DNA from 4 places in the Azospirillum sp. TSO5 genome. Region 1 is predicted to be linked to each of the others. Evidence: riboswitches for the same ligand, from Rfam matches in the RefSeq annotation. Region 1 holds a riboswitch; each other region holds the start of a gene.
What was found. Region 1 has a riboswitch for thiamine pyrophosphate ahead of thiO (glycine oxidase ThiO). Riboswitches for the same ligand answer to the same signal wherever they lie in the genome.

Region 1 (7,334 bases):
GGCCCCGCCGATGCCGTCGACCGCATGCTGGACGCCTGCCGCCGCGGCCCGCCGTCGGCCATCGTCCGCGACGTGGTGTCCGAACCGGAGCAGGACCCCGGAATGGTGGGGTTCGAGCAGCGGCCGACGGTCTAGGTCCCGCATTAGCGTTCCGCTAACCATGACGGCGCCATGCTGGCCCCTCAGTGGTTTTGGGGATGGTAGCCGGATGACCGCCAGGAAACCGGATGTGGCCGGCATGAAGGCCATGCTCACTGGAGTCTTCGCCAAAGCGGCGGAGGCGAAGGGCAAGGCTGTCCGCGCGACCGTGTCTGCGCCGCCGCCAAAGGCTCCTGCCGCGCCGGGACGCGGCGACCCGGCCGTTCGCCTCAGCCTGGGGCCGGAGGCGGTGCAGGATGCGCCGGCGCGGCCGTCCGAACCGCAGGCTGCCGACCTTGCCGACTGGCTGGGGCCGGCGATCCAGGCGCTGGCGCGTGATCTGGGGCGGCTGCTGGCCGCCTTCGGCATGGATGGGAGCGATGCCGCCACCGCTGAAACCGCGCTCGTCGCCCGCTTTGGCGAGGCGGAGCGCCGGGCCGCCGTCTTGGCGCTGGACGGACCGGCCGGCGAGCTGCGGCCTCTGGGCGAGGACGCCGGGCGGGATGTGGCGGTGGATCTGCGGGGGGTCGGCCTTGCCCTGGCAGATGGGCATGTGGATGTCAGGCTGGCCGATGCGGCTCTGGTTGTGGCGCGGGTGCCGGCCGAGGAGAAGGGCGAGGGGCTGGCCGCCATGCTCGGCGCCCTCCGCTCCGCCATCCGTCCCGGCAAGGGGCTGACGGTCGAGACCGATCGGGTCGCCATCGACGATCTCGGCCGCGTCATGGCGGCGCTGAGCGGGGCGATGTCCGGGCCGCCGCAGGGGCTGGAAGGCACGGTGACGTTGCAGCCGCTGGGTGCGCCGGAGGAAGGCGGAGCGCTGAACCTGTCGCTGTCACTCTCCGGACGGCTGGGGGAGGTGGCCACTGCCGCGCCATCCATTCAAATGCCGGCCAAGGAGAAACCGGTCGGCGAGGTCAAGGAGCGTGGGTTCGATGTCCGGATTTGATGCGCCCGTCAAGGCAGCCCTCTGGCTGTGCGGGCTGACGCTGCTGGGGGCCGCCCCGGCGCTGGCCGGTGCGCTGGAGCGGACGGAGCAGGGCCACATGGCGCCGCCGCAGCCGGGGGCCAGCCTGCCGATCGCGCCGCCGATAGTGCAATACGCGCTGCCGTCGCAATGGATGACGATCCGCTCCAAGGAGGACTGGCGCAAGGCCGGCAAGTTCGAGAAGGAACTGAGCAAGGACTGCGCTGCCCTGCGCTTCAACGAGATCGAGCCGATGCGCTTCCGCGCCTATTACAAGGGCGAGGTGCTGGGCGTCGCCTTCGGCCATGGGCTGAACCTGCACGATCCCGGCAAGAAGGCCGACCGCAAGAAGATCTACCTGTTCCGCAATGGCGATTCGACCGGCTGCACCGTGCAGTCGATGGATAACCAAGACCCGCGCGTGAACCCCGCCGGCACCCAGGCGGGCACCCCGGCCGCCGGCGGGTTCAAGAAGTACTAGGCGTCCCCGTCGCCGTCCTCCTCGCCCCGCATCGGGCCGCCGAACACCTCCGGCCATGCCGCGATCAGGGCGGAATCGACGTCCTCCATCGTCACCAGCTGGCCGAGAGCGACGATGGAGGTGACGCCATGCTCGGCGATGCCGCAGGGGACGATGCCGCCGAAATGGGACAGGTCCGGCTCCACGTTCAGGGCGATGCCGTGGAAGCTGACCCAGCGGCGCACGCGGACGCCGATGGCGGCGATCTTGTCCTCCTGGCCCTTCAGCCCGCCATAGGGCTGCTTGTCGACCCAGATGCCGACGCGGCCCTCCCGCCGCTCGCCCCTGATGTTGAAGGCGGCGAGCGTGCGGATGATCCATTCCTCCAGATCGCGGACGAAGCCGCGGATGTCGGCACCGCGCTTCTTCAGGTCCAGCATGACGTAGGCCACGCGCTGTCCCGGCCCATGATAGGTGTACTGGCCGCCGCGCCCGCTGCGGTAGACCGGGAAGCGGTCGGCCTCCAGCAGATCCTCGTCGCGCGCGCTGGTGCCGGCGGTGTAGAGCGGCGGATGCTCCAGCAGCCAGACCAGTTCCGGCGCGGTGCCGGCGCGGATCGCCTCGACGCGCGCCTCCATCTCGGCGATGGCGTCGGGGTAGGGCACCGGCTGGTCGGAGATGCGCCACTCGATCTGCTGCGGGACGGACGTATCGGGCTGACTGGCGGACAGGCTGGTCGGGGAGGTCATTCGATCTGGTCTCTGATGGCGTCGGCGGGCGGTGTGGGCGGAGCGGCCGGAAGGCCGTCCCGAATTTTTCTTCGCAGACGATGATTGTAACGCTTGATCGGCCATCGGGAAGCTGATATCTACCCGCTCCACCCGATGAGGCGCGCGAGCGAGCGTCGGGGACTACCAGCCTGATGCGGTCGTGGCGGAATTGGTAGACGCGCAGCGTTGAGGTCGCTGTGGGGCAACCCGTGGAAGTTCGAGTCTTCTCGACCGCACCACTCTCCCATGCAGATGGGACCATCCCGGGGATACGGGAACACCGAAAGGCCCGCTGGTCGCAAGACCGAGCGGGCTTTTTCGTATCCGGGCTTCGGTATCCGGGGCTTACCCCGCCAGCGCGTGCAGCAGCTTGGACGCACCCCCGGCGGCGCGGCGGACATCTTCGAACAGCACCATCATCTCGTAGATCACCAGGAAGGCGGCGCCGTAGAACCAGGGGCGCCAGCGTTCCTCCACCCAGGCGACCAGCCGGTGGATGCCGCCCATCGGCAGCAGCCGGGCGACGGCGAAGGCGCTGAGCATGCCGATCAGGGCGCCGCCGGTGACGTCGCCCGGATAATGCAGGCCCAGATAGACCCGCGGCAGCGCGATCACCAGCGCCGCCCACAGGCAGGCCAGCAACCCCCACGGGCGCGAGGCGCGGAGGAAGGTGGCAGCCAGCGCGAAGCCAAGCGCGGCGTTGTCGCTGGGGAAGGAACTCCAGTTCTTCAGGGCGTCGCGGCTCTGGCCGATCGGCGGGACGAAGGAGAGGCCGGCCTCGTGCAGCGGGCGCGGCCGGGCCGGCATCACCGCCTGGATCAGGATGGACGCCGCCACCGCCAGCACCACCGCGGCGATGGCGTCCACCACCAGCCGGCGCCCGGCCTCCGTCTCCTCGCGGCGGAACCACAGCCACCACAGGGCGGCGCTGAACAGCCCCAGCTTGATCAGATAGATGTTGGCGATCCCGCGCACCGCCATGTCCAACGCCGCGCTGTGCCCCGCGAACTGGTTCAGCCACAGCAGCAGCGACTGGTCGAGACGATGCAGGTACTCCACAGGCGCTCCAAAGGTGGGGGGGGGTACGGGAGCGGCCAGTGTTGCGTTTTTATGACATGGTGGGTCAACGGCGCATCGGAAGGCGCCGTCCGGGACCGGGACGAGCGGTTCGGGGTGCCACCCTCCCCGATTTCGGGCCGTGCGGGGGGCGTGGCCGGGTCAGCGGAACTCGATGTAGCGGTCCAGCGTGGCGCGGCGCAGCGCGCGGATGACGTGCGGGGCGGCGCCGCTGGCGACGATGTGGCCGCCAGCCTCGCGGCAGCGGTTCGCCAGGATGAACATCATCCCGATGGCGGCGGAATCGATGAAGGTGACGAAGCGCAGGTCGATCGGGACCACCGGGCTGGCCGCGAAGTCCCAGTCGCGCAACATGTCGTGGAAGCGGGTGCCGTCCTCGTAGGTGCAGCGGCCGGACAGCAGGATGCCGTCGCGACCGCCGACGGTGGTGAAGGCATACTCCATCGGTGCTTTCGGTCCCCATCCTCATCCCGCGCCGCCGCGGACGCAGCGCGAGACGCATGGGAACATGAAGGGTCGCGGCGGTGCAAGGATATGGTGGCAATTGCGGCCGATGCCGCCGTTGCCCGCCGGTTTCCGCCGAACCGGGCTGGACAAACCGGGGCGGCGCCTCTATGTCGGGGGCGCTTCCGCCGTCACCGGTCCCGTCCCTTGGCAGACGGCTCCCGGCACCGGCCGGAAGGCTTCCACAACCCGCAAACCCCGAACGCCGGCCCCAAGCGCCATCGGTCCCGTCCGATGTCGCGGAGCCGTCCCGCCGTTACCATGCCGCCGGCCACCCGGCTCAGGCATGCGGGGGATGCATCGTCGAAGGGAGGGTGCCGGCATGCACACCGATCCCCACACGCCGGATCTGCGGCCGGATCTTCGGCCGGACGGGGCCGCCCACGCCCACGGCCGCCCCCATGCCGGTCCCGAGGCGGATGACGAACGTCCCTACGGCGTCGAGCCGGAGTTCGTGGAAGAGATCGTCGGCCTGCTGCGCGCCCGTGAACGCGAGGCCGTGCTGGCGCGGCTGGACGGGCTGCATGCCGCCGACATCGCCGACCTGATCGAACAGGCGGAGCCGGCCGAACGCGCCGACCTGATCGACCTGCTTCCCGCCGCGCTGGACGGCGAGGTGCTGTCCTACCTGAACCCCGATCTGCGCGAAGCGCTGATCGAACGGTTCGAGCCGCAGGAACTGGCCGCCGCCGTCGCCGACCTCGACACCGACGACGCGGTGGAACTGATCGAGGATCTGGACGCCGAGACGCGCGCGCAGATCCTGGCGAACCTGCCCGATGCCGAACGCGCCCTGGTGCAGGAGAACCTGACCTACGACGAGGACAGCGCCGGCCGCATGATGCAGCGCGAGCTGGTCGCGGTTCCGGAATTCTGGACGGTCGGCAAGACCATCGACTTCGTCCGTGCGGCGACCGATACGTTGCCGGAGGATTTCTACGACATCTTCATCGTCGATCCGATGCACCGGGTGGTGGGGGCGGTGCCGCTGTCGCGGCTGCTGCGCCAGCGCCGGGCCGTGCGCATCGCCGATCTGGTGACCGGCGAGGTCGACTTCATCCCCGCCACGATGGAGCGGGCGGAGGTGGCGAACCTGTTCCGCCAATATGCGCTGGTCTCCGCGCCGGTGGTCGATGCCGCCGGCCGGCTGATCGGCGTCATCACCGTCGACGACGTCGTCCGCATCATCGACGAGGAGGCGGAGGACGACCTGCGCAAGCTGAGCGGGTCGGGTGACACCGGCGTGTTCAGCGGCATCGCCGACATCGCCCGCAGCCGCGTCGGCTGGCTGACCATCAACCTCGCCACCGCCTTTTTGGCCTCCGGCGTCATCTCGCTGTTCGAGGGCACCATCGAGCAGATCGTGGCGTTGGCGGTGCTGATGCCAATCGTCGCCTCGATGGGCGGCAATGCCGGCACGCAGACGCTGACCGTCGTCGTCCGCGCGCTGGCGACGCACGACCTGTCGTCGGCCAACGCGCTGCGCGTGGTGGGCAAGGAACTGCTGGTCGGGTTGATCAACGGCGGCATCTTCGCGGTGATGGTCGGTGCGATCGCGCTGGTCTGGTACGGCCCGCTGATCGGCATCGTCATCGGGCTCGCCATGATCATCAATCTGGTGGTGGCGGGCCTGAGCGGCGCACTGATCCCGCTGGGGTTGGAGAAGCTGGGCGTCGATCCGGCGGTATCGAGTGCCGTGTTCCTGACGACGGTGACGGACGTCGTCGGCTTCCTGGCCTTCCTGGGGCTGGCATCGGTGTTTTTGTTGTAAGGGGTGCTTGATATGGGGGCGGCGGCCTCGCCGGCGGGAAGAACCGATTCCGCTTGTGGGGCCAGCGAAACATTGGCATAAGGCAAGCCATAGGCCTGGGGTGCCGTGCGGTGGTCGCGCGGCTGAGAACACACCCATCGAACCTGTCTGGGTAATTCCAGCGAAGGGAGCCGCCGCATGATCCATGCGCCAGAACCGCATCCATTTTCTTATTTTGAGTCCGGCATCCGTCCGTCCGTCGCCATCATCGGTGCCGGCTGCATCGGCCTTGCCATCGCCTGGAGGCTGGCGTCGGCCGGCTGCCGCGTCGACCTGTTCGAGCGGGGAGAGGCTGGGCGCGGCGCCACCCACGCCGCCGGCGGCATGCTGGCCGCCTGTGTCGAGACCGAGCCGGGCGAGGACGGGCTGTTGCCGCTGACCCGCGCCTCGCAGGCGCTGTGGCCGGATTTCGCTCGCGATCTCGAAGCCGCGAGCGGCATCGCCGTCGATCTGCGCAGCGAAGGCACCATGGTCATCGCGCTCACTGCCGACGATGCCGCCAAGGTCCGTTTTCTGCACGGATTCCAGCGCGACCTTGGCCTCCCGGTGGAATGGCTGAGCGGGGCCGAGGTGCGGCGGTGCGAGCCTTTCCTGCAGCCGGGCGTCGCCGGTGCGCTGTTCTGTGCCGGTGACCATCAGGTCGACAACCGCAAGGTTGCAGCATCCCTGCGCCGCGCCGCCGAGGCCGCCGGCGCCCGCCTGCATGAGCGCTGCGGCGAGGTGGCGCTGGCGGTGGAAGGCGAGCGCGCCGTGGGCGTGCGGGTTGCCGAAACGCTGCACCGGGCCGACCGGGTGGTGTTGGCCGCCGGGGCCTGGTCGGCCGGGGTGCCGGGACTGCCGCCCGCCGCCAGGCCGCCGGTGCGGCCGGTGAAGGGGCAGATGATCTGCCTGCGGATGGACGCGCGTCTGCCGCTGCTGCGCCATGTGGTGTGGACGCCCGGCACCTACCTGATCCCGCGGCTGGACGGCCGGCTGCTGATCGGCGCCACGACGGAGGAGCGCGGCTTCGACGACCGCCTGACCGCCGGCGGGCAGTTCGCCCTGCTGGAGGGGGCATGGCGTGCGCTGCCCGGCATCGCCGAACTGCCGATCGAGGAGTCCTGGGCCGGCTTCCGTCCCGGCAGCCGCGACGATGCGCCGATCCTGGGCGACAGCGGCATTCCCGGCCTGATCCACGCCACCGGCCACCACCGCAACGGCATCCTGCTGACCCCGGTGACCGCCGACGGCATCGCCCGGCTGGTTCTGACCGGCGAGACCGACCCGCTGCTGCGCCCCTTCGCCGCCGACCGCTTCGTCGCCGCCGGAGCCGCCGCATGAGCGCCGTCCTCCGCATCAACGGCCGCGAAGAGCCGTTGTCCGCCGCGTCCCTGGCCGAACTTCTGGCCGGCCGCGGCATCGCCGAGGGTGCGCAGGGCGTCGCCGTCGCCCTGAACGGCGCCGTCGTCCCCCGCCGCCGCTGGCTTGAGACCCCGCTCCAGCCCGGCGACAGCCTGGAAATCGTCCGCCCGATCCAAGGCGGTTGACCTTAATTTCCCTCTCCCGCCCCGCGACACGGGAAGAATCCCCTCTCCCCCCCCCGGGGAGAGGGTTAGGGTGAGGGGGGAGCAT
Region 2 (7,334 bases), on a different contig from region 1:
CAGCACAAAGCGAAGCTTTGTGCGAGAGCTTTGCGGGAGAGGGAACTCCGCCTATCCTTTGCAGAGCGTCAGGCTGACAAGCATTCAATCCCCTCTCCCTCGAAGAGGGGGAGGGATACGCCGCACACCCCTCCCTGCAACAGCTCAATGCGTCAGCAGTGCCGGCAGGGTCAGCCCATCCAGCACTGTGCGGGTCGCGCCGCCCAGTACCAGTTCGCGCAGACGGGAATGGCCATAGGCGCCCATCACCAGCAGGTCGGCACCCTGGTCGCTGCAGCAGGACAGGATCATGTCGCCGACCTCGCCGCCCGACGCGATGACCGACTGCGGGCGGGCGGCGATGCAGTGGCGGTGCAGCCAGTCGACCAGATCGGCGGCATCGTTGCTGTGCTGGCCCGGCGGCTCGACCGACAGGACGGTGACGGAATCCGCCGCTTCGAGGAAAGGCATGGCGGCGCGGACGGCGCGGGCCGATTCCGGGCTGTTCTTCCAGGCGACCAGCACATGGCGGCCGATCGGGGCCGCGGCCGGCTGCTTCGGCGGCAGAACCAGCACCGGGGTGGGGGTCTCCAGCGGCAGACGGTCGGGGATATGGTGCAGCGACACCCGTTCGCCCGCCCGAACCGCGGCCGACTGCGCCACCACGACCAGATCGGCGTAGGAGGCCCGCTCCGCCAGCAGATCGACGTGATCGCCCTCCTCGATCGTCCAGTCGAAGGACAGGCCGTCGAGCGCCTGACGCACCTCGCGCTCGATGCGTTCGGCATTCTCGTGGGCGATGGCGGTGGCCTCCGCCATGAAGCCGTAGGAAGCGGCGCGGCCGGTGGCGCCGGCCGGCATCGACACCGGGGTGGCGATGTAGAGAGCCTGGATATGGGCGGAGAGGCGCTTGGCCAGGGCAGCGGCCACCGCCAGACGGCTGGCGTAGGCGTCGTCGTTGGCCATGTGCAGCAGGATGGTCTTGATCGGCATGCCCTCGCGTCTCCCAATCTTATGCTTTGGCCCGCCTTCGGCTCGACAGTCGGCCGGCGGAGCGCTTTCCTTTCAGATAACGCTCCGCCGGGGCGAATGGCAATGTCTGCAAGCGGACGGTGTTACTTCACCACCACCGCATAGTGGTCGAGCGGCGCCACCGTCTTGATCAGGCCGCGCGCCTTCAGGAACTCGGCGAAGCGGGTGTAGCGTTCGGCATCCAGCGCCGCCGGGCTGTGGGAGAAGCGCGGCAGGGTGTCGGCCCAGGCGCGGCGGTTCAGTTCGTCGTTCAGCTCCGGCCGGCCCTTGACGAAGGCGGCCTGCGATTCCTCCGGATGGTTCAGAATGTAGAGCGTCGCCCGTTCCACTGCCGCCAGGAAGCGCTTGAAGCGCGGGTCGTTTGCCTTGTCCTTGCGGGCGACCAGGATCAGCTCGTCATAGGGAGGGACGCCCTCCTCTTCCGGGTAGAAGGCGCGGCCGGGATGCTTCTCGATCTCCATCTGGTTCAGCTCGAAGTTGCGGAAGGCGCCGATCACGGCATCGACCTGTCCCGACAGCAGCGACGGCGAAAGCGAGAAGTTGACGTTCACCAGTTCGACGTCCTTCAGGCTCAGCCCCTGCTTCTCCAGCATGGCGCCGAGCAGGGCATCCTCGAAGCCGGCGATCGAGTAGCCGACCTTGCGGCCCTTCAGGTCCTTCAGCGTCTTCACCGGCCCATCGCGCAGCACGACGACGGAGTTCAGCGGCGTCGACACCAGCGTGCCGATGCGGACCAGCGGCAGCCCCTCGTCCACCTGCAGGATCAGCTGCGGCTGGTAGGAGACGGCGATGTCGGTGCCGCCGGCGGCGACCAGCTTCGGCGGATCGTTGGGGTCGGCCGGAGCGGTCAGAGTCACGTCCAGCCCGGCATCCTTGAAGAAGCCCTTCTCCTGCGCCACCACCAGCGGGGCATGGTCGGGGTTGACGAACCAGTCCAGCATCACGGACAGCTTGTCCTGGGCCAGGGCCGGAAGCGAGGTCATCAGGCTGGCGGCCATCAGGCCGGCGGCGAATAGGTGCTTCATCGGGTGTCTCTCCCCCTTCGAGGGTTGGCGGCTTAAGGGTTGGCGTCTTCGGCAGGTTGGGTATCGGGTTGCCAGGGCAGGGCGCGGCGGGCCAGCGCGTCGACGGCGGCGTACAGCGTCACCGCGAACAGCCCCAGCACCAGGACGGCGGCGAACAGAAGGTCGATCTGCATGCGGGCGTTGGCGTGCAGCATTAGGTAGCCGAGGCCGGAGGAAGACCCCACCCATTCGCCGATCACCGCGCCGATCGGCGCCACCGCGGCGGCGACACGCACGCCGGACCAGAAGGCGGGCAGGGCGGCCGGCAGGCGGATGCTCCACAGGATGGCGGCGGGGGAGGCTCCCATGGTGCGGGCAAGGTCGAGCCAGCCGGGATCGGTGCGCCGCAACCCGTCGAACAGCGCAGTCGTCACCGGGAAATAGATCACCAGCACCGCCATCGCGATCTTGGATGCCATGCCGTAGCCCAGCCACAGGACCAACAGCGGCGCCAGAGCGAAGACCGGAATCGCCTGGCTGACCAGCAGCAGCGGCATCAGCCAGCGCCGCGCGGTGCGGAAGCGCGCCAGCAGCAACGCACTGACCCCGCCCAACGCCACGCCGGCGACCAGCCCGATCAGGATCTCGGACAGGGTGGTCAGGCCGTGGGTCAGCAACAGGGGCGCCTGCCTCTGCATCGCGTCGGCCACCGCCAGCGGGCTGGGCAGCAGGTAACGCGGCAGGCCGGTGGCCCAGACCAGCGCCTGCCAGCCGGCGACCAGCACCAGCAGCGTGACCAGAGCGCGCAGCAGCGCCTTCATTCCGCCAGCCTCCGCAGCAGCTCGGCCTGATGCGCGAGCAGGCCGGGATCGTCGACGCGGCGCGGCACGGTGCCGGACGGCTCCAGCGCCGGCCCCATCACGGCGGGACGGCCGGTCATCACATGCAGGCGGTCGCCGATGCGCAGCGCCTCCAGCGGGTCGTGGGTGACCATCAGGACGGTGCGGCCGGCCAATGTCTCTGCCGCTGTTTCCTGCAGCCGCAGCCGGGTGATGGCGTCGAGCGCGGAGAAGGGCTCGTCCATCAGGACCAGCGGCTTGTCCTCCATCAGTGTGCGGGCCAGCGCCACCCGCTGCCGTTGCCCGCCGGACAGGGCAGCCGGGCGGTCGCGTTCCCTCCCCGCCAGACCGACGCGGTCCAGCAATGCGCGGGCCTGCTCCACCCGCGCCGGGCCGGGCCGGCGGTGGCGCAGCCGGTCGCCGAGCAGGACATTGTCGAGGACGGTCAGCCAGGGCAGCAGAAGGTCCTGCTGCGCCATGTAGGCGATGCGGCCGGCCAGCGGTTGCCCATCGCCGGTAACGACTTGCGTCGGCGGTTCCGGTTCGGCGAGACCGGCGAGAATGCGCAGCAGGGTGGTCTTGCCGACGCCGCTCGGTCCCAGCAGGCAGGTGGTCCGGCCGGCCGGCAGTTCCAGCGTCAGGTCGGAGAACAGCAGCGTGCCGCCATAGGTCAGCCGGGCGCGCGAGATCGTCACCGAAAGCGGCGTCATCGCAAGCATGTCGTTCTGGCGGAAAAGGAGTGGGTGCGGTCCCGCATCACTGATCCCTACGCCGGCATGAACCGGATCAGGTTCCAGGGGTCGTCCCGCAACAGGACCTCTCAGCCGCCCATCGGCTCCCCCCAGTGAAGGCGGCGACTATAGGCGCGGACGATCCGTGATCGCAAGCATTGCCGGATCGGACTTCCGGCCAGCGGAATCCCGACCTTGGAAGCGGGCGCTTGACCGGAGCGTGGCCCCGCCTAGTTTCTGGCGGGCATCATGGAGTGCCAGCCCTGACCACGCCCTTTCGCACCCCGCTGTTCATCGGCGGCGAGATCTATCGCGGCTCGACCTATGGGCCGAAACATCCGCTGGCGATCCCGCGCGTCTCGACCGCCATCGACCTCAGCCGTGCCATGGGCTGGCTGCCGGACGAGGTCTATCTCGACACCCATGTGGCGAGCGAACGGGAACTGGCGCGCTTCCACAGCGCCGATTACATCGCGGCGCTGAAACGGGCGGAGGTGGAACAGCGGGTGGATGAGGCTACCGCTGCCCGGCACAATCTCGGCAAGCTGGAGAATCCGGTCTTCGCCGAGATGTACCGGCGGCCCGCCCACAGCAGCGGATCGGCATTGCAGGCCGCCCGGATCCTGGGCGACAGGCCGGCGGGTCTGGTCTATGCCCCGGCGGCAGGGACCCACCATGCGCGGCGCGATCGGGCCAGCGGCTTCTGCTATTTCAACGCGCCGGTGCTGGGCATCCTGGAACTGCTGGACCATGGGCTGGAGCGGGTGCTCTACGTCGATCTCGACGCCCACCATGGCGACGGGGTGGAGGAGGCCTTCGCCGACGACGACCGGGTTCTGACGATCTCCATCCACGAGGACGGGCGCTGGCCCTACACCGGCAAGGCGGAGGATCGCGCCGGCGGGATGGCCCGCAACCTGCCGGTGCCGCCGGGCTTCAACGACAGCGAGATGGAGTATGTGATGGAGGTGGCGGTGCTGCCGCTGGCCCGTGCCTTCTGTCCGCAGGCGATGGTGATCCAGACCGGTGCCGACGCGCTGGCCGAAGACCCGCTGAGCCGGCTGGAGCTGTCCAACCGCGCGCTGTGGGATGCGGTGGCGGCCCTGCTGCCGCTGGCGCCGCGGGTGCTGGTGGTGGGAGGCGGCGGCTATAACCCCTGGTCGGTCGGGCGCTGCTGGGCCGGGATCTGGGCGGTGATGAACGGCATCGACCCCGCGATCAAGCCGACGGCGGAGGCGGAGGCGGTGTTGCGCGGCCTGACCTGGAGCCGCGCCGCGGGCCGCAATCCGCCGGAACACTGGTTCACCACGCTGGGCGACGAACGCCGGCCAGGGCCGGTGCGGGACGTGGTGAAGCGGGTGGCGGAGATGGCGCTGTCCTGAACCGCAGCAAATCGTTTCATTTGGGACGAATTTCGAACCAAGCCGTGACGATTCGTTGACGGATCTGGATTGTTCGGTGATCCTCATTCCATTGCGCCGGTGCAGCTTCCGCGTCGGATGATGCGGCCTTGGGCCGGGCTTTGGTAGGAGAACGGGCGGGCGGATGTCGAATACGACCCTGTTCCTGATCGCCATCGTCATCATCATGCTGGCCGCCGTCCCGGTCGCCATGATGCTGAAGGATTTCCTGCCGAACATCATGGAAAAGAGCAGCGGTCTGGAGCAGATCGAGAACCGCGTCTATGTGCTGCATGCGGAATCGCAGGAGCTTCAGAACCGGGTCAATCAGCTGGTTCAGCGCCGCAACAGCCAGTCCTCCGACCGCAGCCGGCTGGAAAGCGACATCCGCAAGGCGGAGAAGCAGATCCGCGAGTTGGCCGAGCAGCCGCCGCTGTTCGTGCATGAGGTCGGCGACCCGCAGGCCGGCCTGATGAAGTTCGTCGCCACCGTCACCCAGGAAAAGGCGTCTGCCGCCGCACGGGCCGCCGGCGAACGCGGGCCCGTGAACCCGATCTGGCGCTGCGCCAACGTGGCGGAGGTCTGGGCCTCCAGCTTTGACGAGGCGAAGCAGTTGTGCGACGTCGCCTTCCCCTTCAAGCTGGGGTTCCAGAAGTCCTTCATGCGGGGGGATGCGAGGACCGGCGGCAAGGGGGGCGTGCCGGTGCCGCCCGCCACCGCTCGCGCCAAGGCCGGTGCCGCGACATGATGATCAACTTCATCATCGTCCTGGCGATCGTCGCGATCGGCGCCTGGCTCGGCAATGTGCTGATGACCGTGGAACAGCGGGTGTCGCAGGCGCGCCAGCGCGTGCGCGGCGTGCGCAACAGGCTGGACAAGCTGGACGCCACCATCCACCGCCTGCACCGCGAGGAGGAAAATCTCCATGCCGAGATCGAGGAGCTGACGCGGGACATCGTGGAGCTGCGCAAGAAGCAGGTGGAGGTGCAGCAGCGCCTGACCGAAGCGCAGCAGAAGCGCCGCCCGCAGATCCTGGTCCTGACCGACCGGCGCAATCCCGGCGACAAGGAATGGCTGGTGACGGTGGTGAACCAGCAGATCGGCGAGATCGACGCCACCCACCCGCTGGCGGTCGAATGGGCACGCGGGCGCAATTATCTGGTGTGGGCGGAATCGGACCGCGAGGCGGCCGAACGCGCCAACCGCCGGTTCAGCGCGCGTCCCGGCTATCAGGTGCGGTCGGTGGCACCGGTCAAGGAAGACCTCTACAGCCCCAGCGCCGCCCGCAGCGCGGCGTAGAGACGGAAAAGCCCTTCTCCCTGGGTGGGAGAAGGGCCTCCGGAAACAAAAACAACCTGACCTGTCGGTCCAGCCTCAGCGCGCCTTGGCGGTGGCCGGGGTCTGGCGGAAGGCGTCATGCAGGTAGGGCGACAGCGCCTGACGCATGTTGCGCAGCCATTCGTGGATGATGATCAGCGAGCGGGAGGCGACCGGCGGGGTCATGCCCAGCTTCACCAGATCCTCGCGGGTCATCGTCGCCACCTGATCCAGGCGGTGGCCGGTCAGGCGCGCCCAGGCCGGAGCGGTGCAGGGCTGCATGGAGATGACCTGCAGGCCCTCGCGCTCAACCATCTCGGCCTTGCGGCGGGCGTACTGGCTGTCCTCAAGCTGCGAGAAGGGGCCGGAGAAGCCGTTTTCGACGAGGACGCGCTTGGCCTTCGGGGCGATCGTCGCCACCCGTTCCAGCGTCGTCATGCCGGTGGAGAGCGAGGCGAGGTCGACGGTCACCGGAACCATGAAGGTCAGCCGTTCGCCGTCGCCGACGTAATAGTCGAAGCCCGACACCTCGGCCCAATTGAAGAACCACTGCGAGATGTTGCCGCCGAAGTCGTACAGACGGCCGCCGCGCTGCAACTCCGGACCGATCAGATCCCAGAACTCGTAGAAGCCGTCGCCCGACCCCATCATGTTCATGAAGTCCTGGGTGATGCGGCGATGTTCGACCACGTCCGGGCCGAACAGGCGGGCGAGACGCTCGTTCACCTCGTACTCGACGACCTTCAGTTGCAGGCCTTCCAGCATGGCGGTCGCCATCAGGTGATGGGACAGCAGCGTCTTGCCGACGCCGCCGCGGTCATTGAGGACGAAGATCGTGCCCAGCATGCGATCGCCTTTCCAGTATGCGTTCGTTGATTCGTCTTGGGTCGTCGTGGGAGGCACAGGCGGAGACGCCGGCGAACCGGTGTCCCGCGCAGCCGCCGCGGGGGTCTGGTTGGCGGCCGGCTGTGGTTCCGGCCTGGAGATCTTGGGGTCGGAAGAGACGTCTTGCGACACGCTGTCGTCGGGGCC
Region 3 (7,334 bases), on a different contig from region 1:
TGGCGACCTTCACCGGCGTTCCCTCCAGCGCCTTGCGGGCAGTGGGGACGAAGCGCGCCCAGACGCAGACGGCGGCGACCGGCCCGACGGGCGTGACGGCGCGGGCGCAGAGATCCTGCACCACCCGGTCGCTGTCGTCGCCGTTCAGGCTGGTGAGGTCGAGCATGCCCACGGCACGGCGCGCCAGATCGGCGTCGGACGGGGCGTTGGCGCTGGCGTCGAGCGCGCTTTGCAGGTCGGCAGACAGTTTCATGACCGGGACCCGTCCTTTTCATGCAGGCGTTCGAGAAAACCGACCAGCAGGCGCTCCAGGTCGGCGGCTGCCGCAGATGCGGCAGTCAGGGTCTGGTGATGGTCGACCGGCCCGTCGCCGAGCCCGACCCCCAGGTTGGTGACGACCGCGCAGCCGACGACCCGCAGGCCGCAATGGCGGGCGATGATGCATTCCGGAACGGTGGACATGCCGACCGCGTCGGCACCGAGCAGCTTCATCATCCGCACCTCGGCCGGCGTCTCGAAGGACGGGCCGGGATAGGCGGCATAGATGCCCTCCGCCAGATCGATGGACAGGCCGGCGGCGACGTCCTTCAAGAGGCTGCGCAGAGCCGGATCCCAGGCGTCGGTCATGCTGGGGAAGCGCTCGCCGAAGGCTTCGTCGTTCGGGCCGGTCAGGGGGTTGGAACCCAGCAGGTTCAGATGGTCGCTGATCGCCATCAGTCGGCCCGGCCCGACCTCCAGCCGGAGCGAGCCGACGGCGGCGGTCAGCACCAGTGTGTCGCAGCCGGCCAGCTTCAGCGCCCGCACGGCGGTTTTCAGCGCATCGAAGCCGTTGCCTTCATAGGCATGGACGCGGCCCTGCATGCAGGCGACCTCGACCCCGCCGAGCTGCCCAACGACCAGCCGCCCGGCATGGCCGGAGACGCTGGGGACCGGGAAGCCGGCGATCTCGCCGTAGGGGATGGATACGGCATCGGCGATGCGGTCGGCGATGTCGCCCAGGCCGGAACCCAGCACGATGCCGACCCGCGGCCGGTGGCCGGAGGCACGGTGAAGGATGTCCGCGGCGGCGCGGGCTGCCGTCATGTCGGGAAACTCCGCTCAGAAGGCTAAATTGGTGGGGCCAAACGATTCGGGCAACAGGATCTCCAGCGAAAAGGTCCGCCGCAGACCGGCCGGGTCGCAGATGTGGATCGGGGTTTCCGGCGTGGCGAATTCGCGGATGCGCTGGCGGCAACCGCCGCAAGGTGTGCAGATTTCCTCCGCCCCCGCCTCGCCGCCCATGACGACGATGGCGCGGATGCGGCGGTCACCGGCAGTGACCATGGCGCCGATGGCGCTCGATTCGGCGCACTGGCCCTGCGGGTAGGCGGCATTCTCCACATTGCAGCCGGCGAAGATGCGCCCCGATTCGCCAAGGATCGCCGCACCCACCTTGAATTTGGAATAGGGGGCGTGGGCGTTCTCGCGCGCGGCACGGGCCGCTTCGATCATCCGGGGCAACTCTGCCGGGTCGGTCATGGCGTCAGCGCTCCTTGACATAGGGGATGCCGCTCGCCTTCGGGGCGACGGCCTTGCCGACGAAGCCGGCCAGCAGCAGGACGGTCAGCACATAGGGCAGCATCTGGATGAACTGCACCGGGATGACGCCGATGCCCGGCAATTCCACCCCCTGCAGGCGCACCTGCACCGCATCGGTGAAGGCGAACAGCAGGCAGGCGAACAGGGTCGGTCCAGGCCGCCATTTGCCGAAGATCAGCGCGGCCAGCGCCAGATAGCCCTTGCCGGCGGTCATGTCGCGGACGAAGCCGGCGCCGTGGCCGGTGGAGAGATACGAGCCGGCCATCCCCGTCAGCGCGCCGGTCACCAGCAGCGCCTGATAGCGCAGCTTCGTCACCGACAGGCCGGCGGTGTCGACCGCCGCCGGATTCTCGCCCACCGCCCGCAGCCGCAGCCCGAAGCGCGAGCGGTAGAGCACCCATTGGGTGGCGATCACCAGGACCAGCGTCACCCAGATCAGCACATTGTTGCCGTTCAGCAATTCGCGGTAGACCGGCCCCAGCACCGGCACGCCGGCCAGCGCATCGACCCCCGGCAGCTCCACCGCGGGAATGCGCGCCTGATTGGGCAGAAGCGGGGTCTGGCCGCCCTGCTGGAACCAGGCATAGGCCAGCGTCGGCGCCAGCCCGGCGACCAGGATGTTGATCGCCATGCCCGACACCACCTGATTGCCGTTGTGGGTGATGCAGGCGAAGCCATGGACCAGCGCCAGCGCCACCCCGGCGGCGATGCCGGCCAGCAGCCCCAGCCAGGGGTTCAGCGTCGTCGACGCGACGGCGGCGGAGAAGAAGGCGCCGGCCAGCATCTTGCCTTCCAGCCCGATGTCGACCACGCCCGACCGCTCGCAATACATACCGGCGAAGGCGGCCAGCACCAGCGGCGTCGCCACCCGGATGGTGGCGCTCAGCAGCTGCAGTGCCAGAAGAAGCGCGTCCTCCATCGCTCAGCCCCTTCCCCCGGTGGCGATATCTGCGGCGGCGGTGGTGCTGCGGCGGCGGAACAGCGCCTCCACCTGTGGCTTGAACAGGTTCTCCATCGCGCCGGCGAACAGGATGACCAAACCCTGGATGACCATCACCAGCTCGCGGTTGATCGTGGGATAGTCGAAGGACAGCTGGCCGCCGCCCTGCGCCAGAACCCCGAACAGCAATGCCGCCAGAATGATCCCGACCGGGTGGTTGCGCCCCATCAGTGCCACGGCGATGCCGACGAAGCCGACGCCGCCGGTGAAGTTCAGGATCACCCGGTGCTGCACGCCCAGGATCTCGTTCACGCCCACGAAGCCGGCCAGCGCGCCGGAGATCAGCATGGCGATGATGATGTTCCGCGACGGCGAGATGCCGGCATAGACCGCCGCCCGCTCGTTCCGGCCCACCGTGCGCAGCTCGTAGCCCCAGCGGGTGCGGCGCAGGAAGATGTGGAACAGCAGGCAGCAGGCCAGCGCCCACAGGAAGGACAGGTTCAGCGGCGAGGCCGGGATGGTGATGCCGAACCAGCCCAGCGCGCGGTCCATCGACGGCAGCCAGACACCGGGATCGAACTCGCGGGTCTCGGGCGACTGGCTGCCGGGGCGGATCAGCACGTCCACCAGCAGCCAGGTCATGATCGACGCGGCGATGAAATTGAACATGATCGTCGTGATGACGATGTGGCTGCCGCGTTTGGCCTGCAACCAGGCCGGGATGAAGGCCCAGGCAGCGCCGAACAGGGCCGATGCCAGCACCGCCAGCAGCGCCACCACCGGCCAGGGCCAGCCGGTCAGCGCCAGCGCCACCAGCCCGGCGCCGAGGCCGCCGAGATAGGCCTGCCCCTCGCCGCCGATGTTGAACAGCCCGCAATGGAAGGCGATGGCGACCGCCAGCCCGGTGAAGATGTAGTCGGTGGTGTAATAAAGGGTGTAGCCGATGGCCTCCGGATAGCCCAGAGCCTCCGACAGCAGCAGCGACAGCACGTCGACCGGATTCTCGCCGATCACCAGGATCACCAGCCCCGACAGCACGAAGGCCGCGACGAGGTTGAGAACCGGCAGCAGCGCATACCCGACCCAGCCCGGCACTGCGCCCGGCTGGCCCTTCCCCGATCCGCTCAGCAGCACCGGCGTCTCCTGGATTGCCCCTTGCCGCGGATTCTTAACCGCCAATGCTCTGCCGACCAAGCATTTCATCGCGCCGGAATCGCTGTAGGTGCCGTGGGTTAGAAGGATTACAAAAACCCTTGCCGCAGCGCAGCAATCTGGCATGCTTCTAAACCATATAATTTTTATGGTCATGGAGCATGCCCGATGCCGCTCGACATTCCGCAGACCTTCCGCCACCACGTCTTCTGCTGCGCCCAGCAGCGTCCGCCCGGCCATCCCCGCGGCAACTGCGCCGCCAAGGGCGCCCACCCGCTGTGGCAGCGGCTGGACCAGAAAATCCAGGCGAAGGGTCTGGCCGATGTCGGCATGGCGATGACGGGCTGCCTCGGCTTCTGCTCCGCCGGGCCGCTGATGGTGGTCTATCCCGAAGGCATCTGGTACCGGCCGGAAACGCCGGAGGACATTGATGAGATCGTTGAGTCACATCTGGTGAACGATGCGCCGGTGGAGCGGCTGGTGATGGTGCTGACAAGGTGAGAGGGTGTTTGCTCACGGTTGAGTGTCGGCTGACGGTGCCCCCTCCCTAACCCTCCCCCCGCTCACGCGGGAGAGGGGACTGCCGCCGCTTCGCATAAGGCACCCTCTCCCGCCAAAGGCGGGGGAGGGTTGGGGAGGGGGCATCCGAAGCCTGAACTCCGCGAAAACCCCACGCCTATCAGACCTGCGGTTGCGGCATTGGGACGCGGGGGCGTTTGCCCATAATGTGGGCAACCTCCGCCATTGCCGTTCCGAACCAATCCGATGACCGACGCCGAGACCGCCGACCTGCTGCCAGCCGAGGCCGATTCGGTTCCCTATGCCGTCGGCTGCTTCCTGGGTGCGATCCTGCTGTTCGCGGCGATGGACACGCTCATCAAGTTCCTGACCGCCGATTACCCGGTGCCGCAGCTGATGTTCGTGCGCTCGCTGGTCGCCTTCCTGCTGGTGGGCGGTTACACGCTGTGGCGCGGCGGCGGAATCGCGGCGATGCGGACGCGGCGGCCCTGGGGGCATGTCTGGCGGGCCTTCGCCGGGCTGATCTCGATGGGATGCTTCTTCTATGCGTTCCGCGAACTGCCGCTGGCCGACGTCTATGTGCTGAGCTTCGCCGGGCCGCTGTTCATCACCGCGCTGTCCGCGCCGCTGTTGGGGGAACCCGTGGGCTGGCGGCGCTGGGCGGCGGTGGTGGTCGGATTCGGCGGCGTCGTGGTGATGGCGCAGCCCTCGGCCGGGGCGCCGCTGGTGCCGGTGCTGGTCGGGCTTTGCGCCGCGCTGTTCTATGCATTGGCGGCGCTGGCCGTACGCGGCCTGTCGCGCACGGAGACCAGCGCGTCCATCGTGCTCTATCTGCTGCTGACGACGACGGTGGTCAGCGGCGCGCTGACGGTGCCGGTGTGGACGGCGCCGACTGCCTTCGCACTGGGGCTGATGGCGCTGGTCGGCGCGATCGGCGCCGGCGCGCAGGTGCTGCTGACCCAGGCCTTCCGCCGCGCGCCGCCGGCGGTGGTGGCGCCCTTCGAATATACCGGCATGGTCTGGGCCAGCCTGTTCGGCTGGCTGGTGTTCGGCGATTTGCCGACCGTGCCGGTGATCGCCGGCGCCATGGTCATCATCGGCAGCGGGCTCTACATCCTGCATCGTGAAACCCTGGTGGCGCGTCGCCGGCTGGGTTCTTGACAGGACGGGGCCGGCGGCGACACTCTCGCCGCCTGTTCACGGCTGGGGTGCCCCTGCCTTTCGCCGGATCGGCGGATGCGGGGGCTGAGACAACACCCATCGAACCTGATCCGGGTCATGCCGGCGAAGGGAGCCGACCGGAACCCGACGGATCAGCCGCAAACGCCCCGTCCCCTCCGCGTCGCTCCGGTTGCCGGCGCGAGTTGAGGAGTTTTCGGTCATGCGGCGCGCGCTTCCCCTTCTGATCGGCCTGCTGGCGGCCACGTCCTGCCTGTCTCCGGCGGCGCGGGCCGACGACACGCTGTCCTTTCCGGTGCTGGTTCCGCTGACCGGATTCCTGTCGCTGGAGGGCACCAGCCAGCGCAACGGTGCCGTCCTGGCGCTGAAGCAGACGCCGGCCGGCGTCGCCATCGCGTCGGAGGTCGTCGACACCGGCACCTCGCCCGAGGCGGCGGTGACGGCGCTGGAGCGGGCGGCCGGCAGCGGAACCGTCGGGGCGGTCGCCGCCAGCATGCTCGGCACCCAGATGCTGGCGATGCTGCCGCTGGCGCAGGAGCTGAAACTGCCGCTGGTCACCGTGTCCGGCACCGCCTCGATCACCGAGCAGGGCAACCCCTGGGTCTTCCGCTTCTTCCCCGGCGACGCCGTGACCAAATCCGCCCACGCCCGCTATGTGGTGGAGGCGTTGGGCAAGCGGCACCCGGCGATCATCTATCAGACCACCGCCTATGGGCAGAGCGGCAAGACCCATCTCGACGCCGCCTTCAAGGCGCTGGGCGTCACGCCGGTGTTCGAGGAGGGGGTGGATCCGGCGGCCAAGGACCTGCTGCCGGTGCTGACCAAGGCGCTGGCCGCCAAGCCCGACGTGCTGGTGCTGCACCTGCATTCCGGCCCGACCGCGCTGCTGCTGCGGCAGGCGGCGTCCAGCGGCGTGACGCTGCCGATCGTCGCCGGCTCCGCCATGCATCAGCCGAGCACCGCGGCTCTGCTGGAACCGGCGGAGCTGAAGGGCGTCTGCGCCGAGACCGCGGCCTCGCCCATTTCCGGCGACACGCCAGAGGTCAAGGCCTTCACCGACGCTTACCGGACCGCTTTCGGTAAGGACCCGGACGCCTTCGCGCTCGGCCAGTATGATGGGATGACGATGGTGCTGGAGGCGGTGAAGGCCGGCGCCCGCACGCCCGACGCGATCCGCAAGGCGCTGTCGGCGGAGACGTTCAAGGGTCTCGCCATGACCTACAAGTCGGATGGCAAGGGCAACATGGCCCATTCCGCCGTCATCGTCTGCTATGACGGGACCAGCCGCGTGCCGAAGCTGGTGAAGCGGTACGACGACCCGACGCTCGCGGCGAAGTGAGCGGATGGCGGCGTTTCAACTGCTGGTCAATGGGGTGGCGCTGGGGGCGGCCTATGCCCTGGTGGCGCTGGGCTTCGTGCTGGTGCTGAACGCCACCTCGGCGGTGAATTTCGCGCAGGGCGACCTCGTGATGGCCGGCGGGCTGCTGGCGGTGGCGCTGGCGCCGCTGATCCCGTTGCCGGGCATCGTCCTGCTGCCTGTGGTGCTGGTGCTGATGGCGGCGTTGGGTCTGCTGCTGGCCCTGGCGGCCTATCTGCCGCTGCGCCGCCGGCCGCCGGTGTCGGTCTTCATCAGCACCATCGCGGTCGGCATCATCCTGCAGAACGGCGCCGCCATCCTGTTCGGGCCGGAGCCGCGCGCTGCACCGCCGCTGTTCGGCGACGAAACCCTGCACATCGCCGGGCTGGCGGTGCCGGAGCAGTCGCTCGCCATCGTCGCGGTGGCGGCCCTGCTGATCGGCGCGCAGCAATGGATCTTCGCGCGTACGCAACTCGGCCGCCGGCTGCGCGCGACGGCGCAGGATCCGGAGATGGCGCGCGCCTGTGGAGTGCCGGTCACCGCGATGATTCTGGTGACGTTCGCCATCGGGGCCGCCTGCGCGGGTGCAGCCGGGCTGCTGCTGGCCAA
Region 4 (7,334 bases), on a different contig from region 1:
CGGCGAAGGAGGCGGTCGGCCATTTCCTCGACGCCAAGCGGGACGGCGGCGCCTTCCGGCGCAAGCTGGAACAGGCGCTGAAGGCCGAGGGCGCGGCGCTGGACCTCGATGACGGGGACAAGGCGCCGCCGCCCGCGAAGCCGAGGCGCGGCGGCCGGGTGACGTAACGCCGCGTGCCGACGCGAACCACGCAAGGAGCACAGCCTTGCTGCATGTCTTCGTCAATGACGGCGGTCTGCTGCGCTGGGTCAGGGAGGCGGCATCGGACGAGGCGGCGCCGTTGCCCGACTCCGCCGTGTGGCTCGACCTCATCAATCCGACGTCCGAAGAGTTGGCACGGGCGGAGGCGCTGATCGGAACGGGCCTGCCCACCCGCGAGCAGATGGCGGAGATCGAGGAGTCGAGCCGTCTGCGCGTGACCGGCGGCACCTTGACCATGACCGTCACCGCGCTGGTCTGGGCCGACACCGACGAGCCGCGCATCGCCACCGTCAGCTTCGTGCTGGCCGGGCGGCGGCTGGTGACCATCCACGACATCGATCCGCAGGCGCTGCTTGCCTTCCGCCGCCGCGCCACCCATGGCGAGATCTCGGCCGCCCGTGGCGAATTGGTGCTGGCGGCGTTGGTGGATGGGATGATCGACCGCACCTCCGTCGTGTTGCGACGGACCGGGGTGGAGTTGGATGCGCTGAACCGCCGCTATTTCCGTGGGCGCAAGCTGCGGTCCCGTGGCGAGACGCTCGATGATGCCCAGACGCTGAAGCGCATCGGCCATGCCGGCCATCTGATCGGTAAGGCGCGGGTCAGTCTGGCCAGCCTTACCCGTATGACCGATTTCCTGGCGCGCGGCGACGGCTGGAATTCCGGCAAGGCGACGCGGCGCTGGGCCAAGACCACGCTGCAGGACCTGCGCGGGCTCGACCAGTATGCCAATTTCCTCGCCGGCAAGGTCGCTTTGGCGCTGGATACGGCGCTGGGCCAGATCAACGTCGAGCAGAACGAGATCGTCAAGATCGTGTCGGTGCTGACCGTTCTGCTCTATCCGCCGACCCTGGTCGCCAGCATCGGCGGCATGAACTTCACCGACATGCCCGGAAGCGGCTCGCCCTTCGGCTATGCCAGCGCCCTGGGGCTGATGTTGTTGTCGGCTTTGCTGCCGATGGTCTATGTGCGGTCGAAACGCTGGATGTAGCGCGTTTCCACAATATGGCAGGCGGATCGTCCGCGGCGCTTTCCTTTTGACAGGCGCGTCCGTCGTCGGCAGGATGGGCGCATTCCAGGGGGGTCCCGACAGGGGGCTGAGATACCAACGGCCGGACGGCGCCAAGCGTCGCCGGCAGCGTGGTGACCCTTCGAACCTGATCCGGGTCATACCGGCGAAGGGAGGGACCTCGTGACGGGCCGACCACGCCCCCGTCCGGCCGTATCGGCTCCGCTATGCCGGGGAACGGCCTGCACGAAGATACCGCACCTCCGTCCGCAGTCCCGGGTTTGTCCGCCCAACTCCGACGGAGAAACCCAATGCCCAAGGACTTCAACGAGAACGCCATCCGCATCTCGACCGGCCCGCTGCCGTCGTCGCGGAAAATCCATGTGCCCGGCACGCGCTTTCCCGACCTGCGCGTCGCCCTGCGCGAGATCGCGCTGTCGGGCGGCGAGCCGCCGCTGACCGTCTATGACGCTTCCGGCCCCTACACCGACGAGTCGGTCGCCATCGACGTGCGGGCCGGGCTGGCTAAGCACCGCCGCGACTGGATCCTGGCGCGTGGCGATGTCGAGACCACCGACAGCGGCGTGCTGCGGGCCAAGGGCGGCGGGGCCGTGACCCAGATGGCCTACGCCCGCGCCGGCATCGTCACTGCGGAGATGGAATACATCGCCGTCCGCGAGAACCTCGGCCGCGCCGCCGCGCTGGAGGCCGCGCGCGACGGCGAGGATTTCGGTGCCGAGATCCCCGACTTCATCACCCCGGAATTCGTCCGTGACGAGGTGGCGCGCGGGCGGGCGATCATCCCGTCCAACGTCAACCACCCCGAGTCGGAGCCGATGATCATCGGCCGCAACTTCCTGACCAAGATCAACGCCAACATCGGCAATTCCGCCGTGACCTCCTCGATCGAGGAGGAGGTTGAGAAGATGGTCTGGTCGATCCGCTGGGGCGCCGACACCGTGATGGACCTGTCCACCGGCGCCGACATCCACCAGACCCGCGAGTGGATCCTGCGGAATTCCCCGGTTCCCATCGGCACCGTGCCGATCTATCAGGCGCTGGAGAAGGTGAATGGCAAGGCCGAGGATCTGACCTGGGAGCTGTTCCGCGACACGCTGATCGAACAGGCGGAGCAGGGCGTCGATTACTTCACCATTCATGCCGGTCTGCGGCTGGCCCACATCCCGCTGACCGCCAAGCGGGTGACCGGCATCGTCTCGCGCGGCGGGTCGATCATCGCCAAATGGTGCCTGGCGCATCACCGCGAGAATTTCCTCTACGACCATTTCGCCGACATCGTCGAGATCTGCCGGACCTATGACGTGGCGCTGTCGATGGGCGACGGTCTGCGGCCGGGCAGCCAGGCCGACGCCAACGACGCCGCCCAATTCGCCGAATTGGAGACTCTGGGCGAGCTGACCAAGATCGCCTGGGCGCGCGACGTGCAGGTGATGATCGAGGGGCCGGGCCACGTGCCGATGCACAAGATCAAGCACAATGTGGAGAAGCAGATCGCACTGTGCGGCGAGGCGCCCTTCTACACGCTCGGGCCGTTGGTGACCGACATCGCGCCGGGTTACGACCACATCACCAGCGCCATCGGCGCGGCAATGATCGGCTGGTTCGGCACGGCGATGCTCTGCTACGTCACGCCGAAGGAGCATCTGGGCCTGCCGGACCGCGACGACGTGAAGGCCGGCGTCATCGCCTACAAGATCGCCGCCCATGCCGCCGACCTCGCCAAGGGCCACCCGGCGGCGCGGCTGCGTGACGACGCCATGTCGCGCGCCCGCTTCTCCTTCCGCTGGCGCGACCAGTTCGCCCTGTCGCTCGACCCCGACACGGCGATGGCCTACCACGACGAGACCCTGCCGGCGGAGGGCGCCAAGACCGCGCATTTCTGTTCGATGTGCGGGCCGAAATTCTGTTCGATGAAGATCACGCAGGAAATCCGCGACGCCGCGGAGTCCGGCATGGCCGAGATGTCGCAGAAGTTCCGCGAGTCGGGCGGGGAAATCTACCAGCCGGCGGCGGAGTGAGGGTTCGGCGTTGATGCCCCCTCCCTAACCCTCCCCCGCCTTTGGCGGGAGAGGGAACTCCGCCGCTTCGGCGGATCGGCAACGCTGGCAAGCGTCCTACCCCCTCTCCCGCGATAGCGGGGGAGGGTGGGGAGGGGGCATCCGTCATAGCTACTCCTCACCCCGCGTACCTGATCTCCAACACCTCCACCTGCTCCATCCCCGCCGGGGTACGGACGTCGACCAGATCACCCTCCCGCGCTTTCAGCAGGGCGCGGGCGATGGGGGAGATCCAGCTGACATGGCCGCGGTCGGGGTCGACCTCGTCGGCGCCGACGATGGTGATGGTGTTCTCCGACCCATCCTCGCGGGCATAGGTGACGGTGGCGCCGAAGAAGATCTGTTCGCGGTTCTTCTGGTCCTGCGGATTGACCACCACCGCCGATTCCAGCCGCTTGTTCAGGAAGCGGATGCGGCGGTCGATCTCGCGCAGGCGCTTCTTGCCATAGAGATAATCGCCATTCTCAGACCGGTCGCCGTTGCCGGCGGCCCAGGACACCACCTCCACCACCTTCGGCCGCTCCACCCGCAGCAGGTGGCGCAACTCCTCCTGCATGCGCTGGAAGCCCGGCGGAGTCATGTAGTTCTTGAAGCCTTGCGGCAGCGGTGCCGGATCGTCGAGATCGTCGTCGTCAGGCGTGTCGTTCTCGCGGGTGAAGGCCTTGCTCATGGTCCGACCTGTCCTGTGGCAGGGGTGATAACGTCCGGGAAAAGGAAAAGGCGCCTTGCGGCGCCTTTTCCCGTTCCAGAGGTCCCGGTTGGGCCGTTGGGCTTACCGCTTCCACCAGCCGCGGCGCGGCTTGGCATTCGCCTCGTCCTCGTCACCGGCGGGAGCCGGCTCGTTGGCGGGTTCGGCGGCCGGAGCGGGCTGAGGCACCGGAGCTGGCGCGGCAACGACCGGCGCGGCCTCCGCCGGAGCCTCGGCAGCGGCCTTGCGCTTGCGCGACGCCTTCTTGGCCGGAGCCTTGTCGGTCGCGACTTCCGCCGGGGCTTCGGCGGCGGCAGCGGCCTTGCGCTTGCGGCCCTTGGCCGGGGCTTCGGCAGCGGCCGGAGCGGCCACGGGAGCGGCCTCCACCGGGGCTTCGGCGGCAGCCTTGCGCTTGCGCGAGGCCTTCTTGGCCGGCGCGGCTTCGGCAGCGGCTTCCGCCGGCGCTTCGACCGCAGCGGCGGCCTTGCGCTTGCGGCCCTTGGCCGGGGCTTCGGCAACTGCCGGAGCGGCCATGGGGGCAGCCTCGGCCGGAGCCTCGGCAGCGGCCTTCCGCTTGCGCGACGCCTTCTTGGCCGGAGCCTTTGCCGCGGCGGCTTCGGCCGGAGCCGGAGCGGTCACCGGCGGCTCGGTGGCGGTCACCGGAACCGGAGCTTGCTCGACCGCCGGGGCCGTATCGCCGGCCAGGATCCAGTCGAGGTCGCTCGCCTCGGTCGGAGCCGGGGCCGGGGCCGGAGTGGCCTGAACCGGAGCGGCGGGTTGCTCGGAACCGGCCTCCTCGCCGCCCTCCAGGCCTTCCGCACCCTCGCGGCGCGACCGGCGACGGCCACCGCGCTTGCCGCGGCGGCGCTTCTTGCGGCCTTCGCCGTTGCGCTCGCCGGCGTCGGCGCCGGTTTCGTCCTCACCGTCCTCATCCTCGTCGTCGCCTTCGCCTTCGGCTTCAGCCGACTCGGCGTCGGGTTCGGAGATGGCGGCACCGGGGATCGCCTCGGCGGCAATCGGCAGAACGGTCTCCTCGGTCTCCTGACCGGCTTCCTCCGTCTCGCCCTCGCCCTCGGCGGTGTCGCCCTCGGCCCGGCCTTCCTCGCGGTCACGGCCACGGCCGCGACGACGACGACGGCGACGACGGCGGTCCTCGCCATTGCCATCGCCGTTGGTCTCGGCACGCTCGGCGGTCTCCTCGACCTGGGCGGCTTCGACCTCGGCTTCCGGCTCCTCCATCGGCTGGACCGGCTCGGCGGCGAGCGCGCGGTCGGTCTCGGCCATCACGCGGTCGGCGCTGACCAGCGGGCCTTCCTCGTCGGGCAGGCGGGCCTTGTTGCGCTCCAGACGGTGGTCCGGGGCGATCAGGGTATCGTCGGCCTGGACCATGACGCTGAAGGCATGACGCTCTTCGATCTTGGCCAGCTCACCGCGCTTCTGGTTGAGGATGTAGAGCGCGATGGAGGTCGGCACGTAGATGGTGATCTCGGCCGACCGCTTGCGGATGCCCTCTTCCTCGATGGCGCGCAGGACGTGCAGCGAGGCGGATTCGACCGAACGGACGACACCGGTGCCCGAGCAGTGCGGGCAGCGCTCGAAGTTGGTCTCCAGCAGCGACGGGCGCAGACGCTGGCGCGACAGCTCCAGCAGGCCGAAGGCGGAGATGCGGCCGAGCTGGATGCGTGCCCGGTCGTTCTTCATCGCCTCCTTCATGCGGCGCTCGACGGCGGCGTTGTTCCGCGGCTCCTCCATGTCGATGAAGTCGATGACGATCAGACCGGCCAGATCGCGCAGACGCAGCTGGCGCGCCACCTCGTCGGCGGCCTCCAGGTTGGTCTTGTAGGCGGTTTCCTCGATGTTGCGCTCGCGGGTCGACTTGCCGGAGTTGACGTCGATGGAGACCAGCGCCTCGGTCGGGTTGATGACGATGTAGCCGCCGGAGCGCAGCTGCACCACCGGGCTGTGGATGGCGTCGATCTGCGTTTCCACCTGATAGCGGTGGAACAGCGGGATCTGGCTGTCGCGGTACAGCTGGACGCGCTGGGAGTGGCCCGGCATCAGCATGTCCATGAACTCGCGCGCCGTGCGGAAGCCGGCCTCGCCCTCGACCCAGATCTCGTCGATGTCGTTGGCGTAGAGATCGCGGATCGACCGCTTGATCAGGTTCGCCTCTTCATAGATGAGGCAGGGCGCCGACGACTTCAGCGTCTGTTCGCGGATGTCGTCCCACAGGCGCAGGAGATATTCCAGGTCGCGCTTGATCTCGGGCTTGGAACGTTCCAGCCCGGCGGTGCGCAGGATGACCGCCATGCCATCGGGAATGTCGAGGTCCGACAGGATTTCCTTCAGGCGCTTGCGGTCGGCCGGGTTGGTGATCTTGCGGGAAATCCCGCCGCCGCGGCCGGTGTTGGGCATCAGGACGCAGTAGCGGCCGGGCAGCGACAGGTAGGTGGTCAGCGCCGCACCCTTGTTGCCGCGCTCCTCCTTCGTCACCTGCACCAGCATGACCTGCCGGCGCTTCACCACTTCCTGGATCTTGTAGGAACGCAGCGGGCGCGAACGGCGGCGCTGGGTCTCGGCCTCTTCATCCTCGTCGCCGCCGACCATGTCGGGGCTGTCGGCGGACTGTGCGGCGCCCTCGGTCTGGGCGGCCTGCTCGTCACCGGACTCGGTGTCTTCGCCGTTGTCGTCGCCGTCTTCCTCATCCGACGCCTCGGGCGCGATGGGGGAGGGCATCGGCGACCATTCCTCGACGATCTGCTCGGGGCGGATCGGTTCGCCCATCACGGCGCCGTCGGCGGCGGCCTCGGCCCGGGCTTCCGCCTGCTCTTCCAGCCGGCGCTCCTCGGCCAGCAGGGCCTCGCGGTCGGCGATGGGAATGCGGTAATAGTCGGGATGGATTTCGGAGAAGGCGAGGAAGCCGTGGCGGTTCCCGCCATATTCCACGAAGGCCGCCTGAAGCGAAGGCTCGACCCGCGTCACCTTCGCCAGGTAGATGTTGCCCTTCAGCTGCTTGCGGCTGGCGATCTCGAAATCGAGTTCTTCCAGCCGGTTCCCATTGACCACGGCAACCCGGGTTTCTTCCGGGTGCGTGGCGTCCACCAGCATGCGCTTGGCCATATACGGTCCTCAACGGCGCGACCCAGGGAACCCGCGCGACCGGTCGGGCCGCCTGGACGCAGCGTCTGTTGTGGGCGAAGCATACGGCACGACGGACCGGAACCGTCGAACGGCGCTGACGAGAGCAGCCAGGACGGCCCGGTCGACACGCGCCGGGCTGCCGCCTTGCGGCCACAGCCAGCTTCGAGGTTTCGTCCTCTCACCGCCAATCCGAACGCGCCACCCCGCGACGTCCCTC

Region 2: another riboswitch for thiamine pyrophosphate. It lies ahead of TSO5_RS27750 (ABC transporter ATP-binding protein); the one in region 1 lies ahead of thiO (glycine oxidase ThiO).
Region 3: another riboswitch for thiamine pyrophosphate. It lies ahead of TSO5_RS19365 (ABC transporter substrate-binding protein); the one in region 1 lies ahead of thiO (glycine oxidase ThiO).
Region 4: another riboswitch for thiamine pyrophosphate. It lies ahead of thiC (phosphomethylpyrimidine synthase ThiC); the one in region 1 lies ahead of thiO (glycine oxidase ThiO).

The regions. Positions count from the first base shown of each region.
Region 1 covers NZ_LGQY01000036.1:8,271-15,604, reverse strand. Annotated here, with positions in the region: gene TSO5_RS11190 (acylphosphatase) at 1-135, shown strand, start outside; gene TSO5_RS11185 (hypothetical protein) at 209-1,084, shown strand; gene TSO5_RS11180 (hypothetical protein) at 1,071-1,583, shown strand; gene lipB (lipoyl(octanoyl) transferase LipB) at 1,580-2,311, opposite strand; tRNA gene TSO5_RS11170 (tRNA-Leu) at 2,487-2,571, shown strand; gene TSO5_RS11165 (phosphatase PAP2 family protein) at 2,678-3,391, opposite strand; gene TSO5_RS11160 (STAS domain-containing protein) at 3,551-3,853, opposite strand; gene mgtE (magnesium transporter) at 4,236-5,684, shown strand; TPP riboswitch at 5,771-5,870, shown strand; gene thiO (glycine oxidase ThiO) at 5,862-7,043, shown strand; gene thiS (sulfur carrier protein ThiS) at 7,040-7,249, shown strand.
Region 2 covers NZ_LGQY01000128.1:133,953-141,286, reverse strand. Annotated here, with positions in the region: gene TSO5_RS27765 (universal stress protein) at 145-972, opposite strand; gene TSO5_RS27760 (ABC transporter substrate-binding protein) at 1,095-2,036, opposite strand; gene TSO5_RS27755 (ABC transporter permease) at 2,069-2,836, opposite strand; gene TSO5_RS27750 (ABC transporter ATP-binding protein) at 2,833-3,564, opposite strand; TPP riboswitch at 3,600-3,706, opposite strand; gene TSO5_RS27745 (acetoin utilization protein AcuC) at 3,840-4,967, shown strand; gene TSO5_RS27740 (hypothetical protein) at 5,131-5,733, shown strand; gene TSO5_RS27735 (hypothetical protein) at 5,730-6,284, shown strand; gene TSO5_RS27730 (hypothetical protein) at 6,360-7,334, opposite strand, start outside.
Region 3 covers NZ_LGQY01000074.1:53,576-60,909, reverse strand. Annotated here, with positions in the region: gene deoC (deoxyribose-phosphate aldolase) at 1-253, opposite strand, end outside; gene TSO5_RS19395 (purine-nucleoside phosphorylase) at 250-1,083, opposite strand; gene cdd (cytidine deaminase) at 1,099-1,518, opposite strand; gene TSO5_RS19385 (ABC transporter permease) at 1,523-2,497, opposite strand; gene TSO5_RS19380 (ABC transporter permease) at 2,501-3,652, opposite strand; gene TSO5_RS19375 ((2Fe-2S) ferredoxin domain-containing protein) at 3,839-4,171, shown strand; gene TSO5_RS19370 (DMT family transporter) at 4,436-5,350, shown strand; TPP riboswitch at 5,384-5,499, shown strand; gene TSO5_RS19365 (ABC transporter substrate-binding protein) at 5,571-6,707, shown strand; gene TSO5_RS19360 (branched-chain amino acid ABC transporter permease) at 6,712-7,334, shown strand, end outside.
Region 4 covers NZ_LGQY01000010.1:35,352-42,685, reverse strand. Annotated here, with positions in the region: gene TSO5_RS02720 (hypothetical protein) at 1-167, shown strand, start outside; gene TSO5_RS02715 (CorA family divalent cation transporter) at 206-1,192, shown strand; TPP riboswitch at 1,269-1,402, shown strand; gene thiC (phosphomethylpyrimidine synthase ThiC) at 1,522-3,249, shown strand; gene greB (transcription elongation factor GreB) at 3,407-3,958, opposite strand; gene TSO5_RS02700 (ribonuclease E/G) at 4,061-7,096, opposite strand.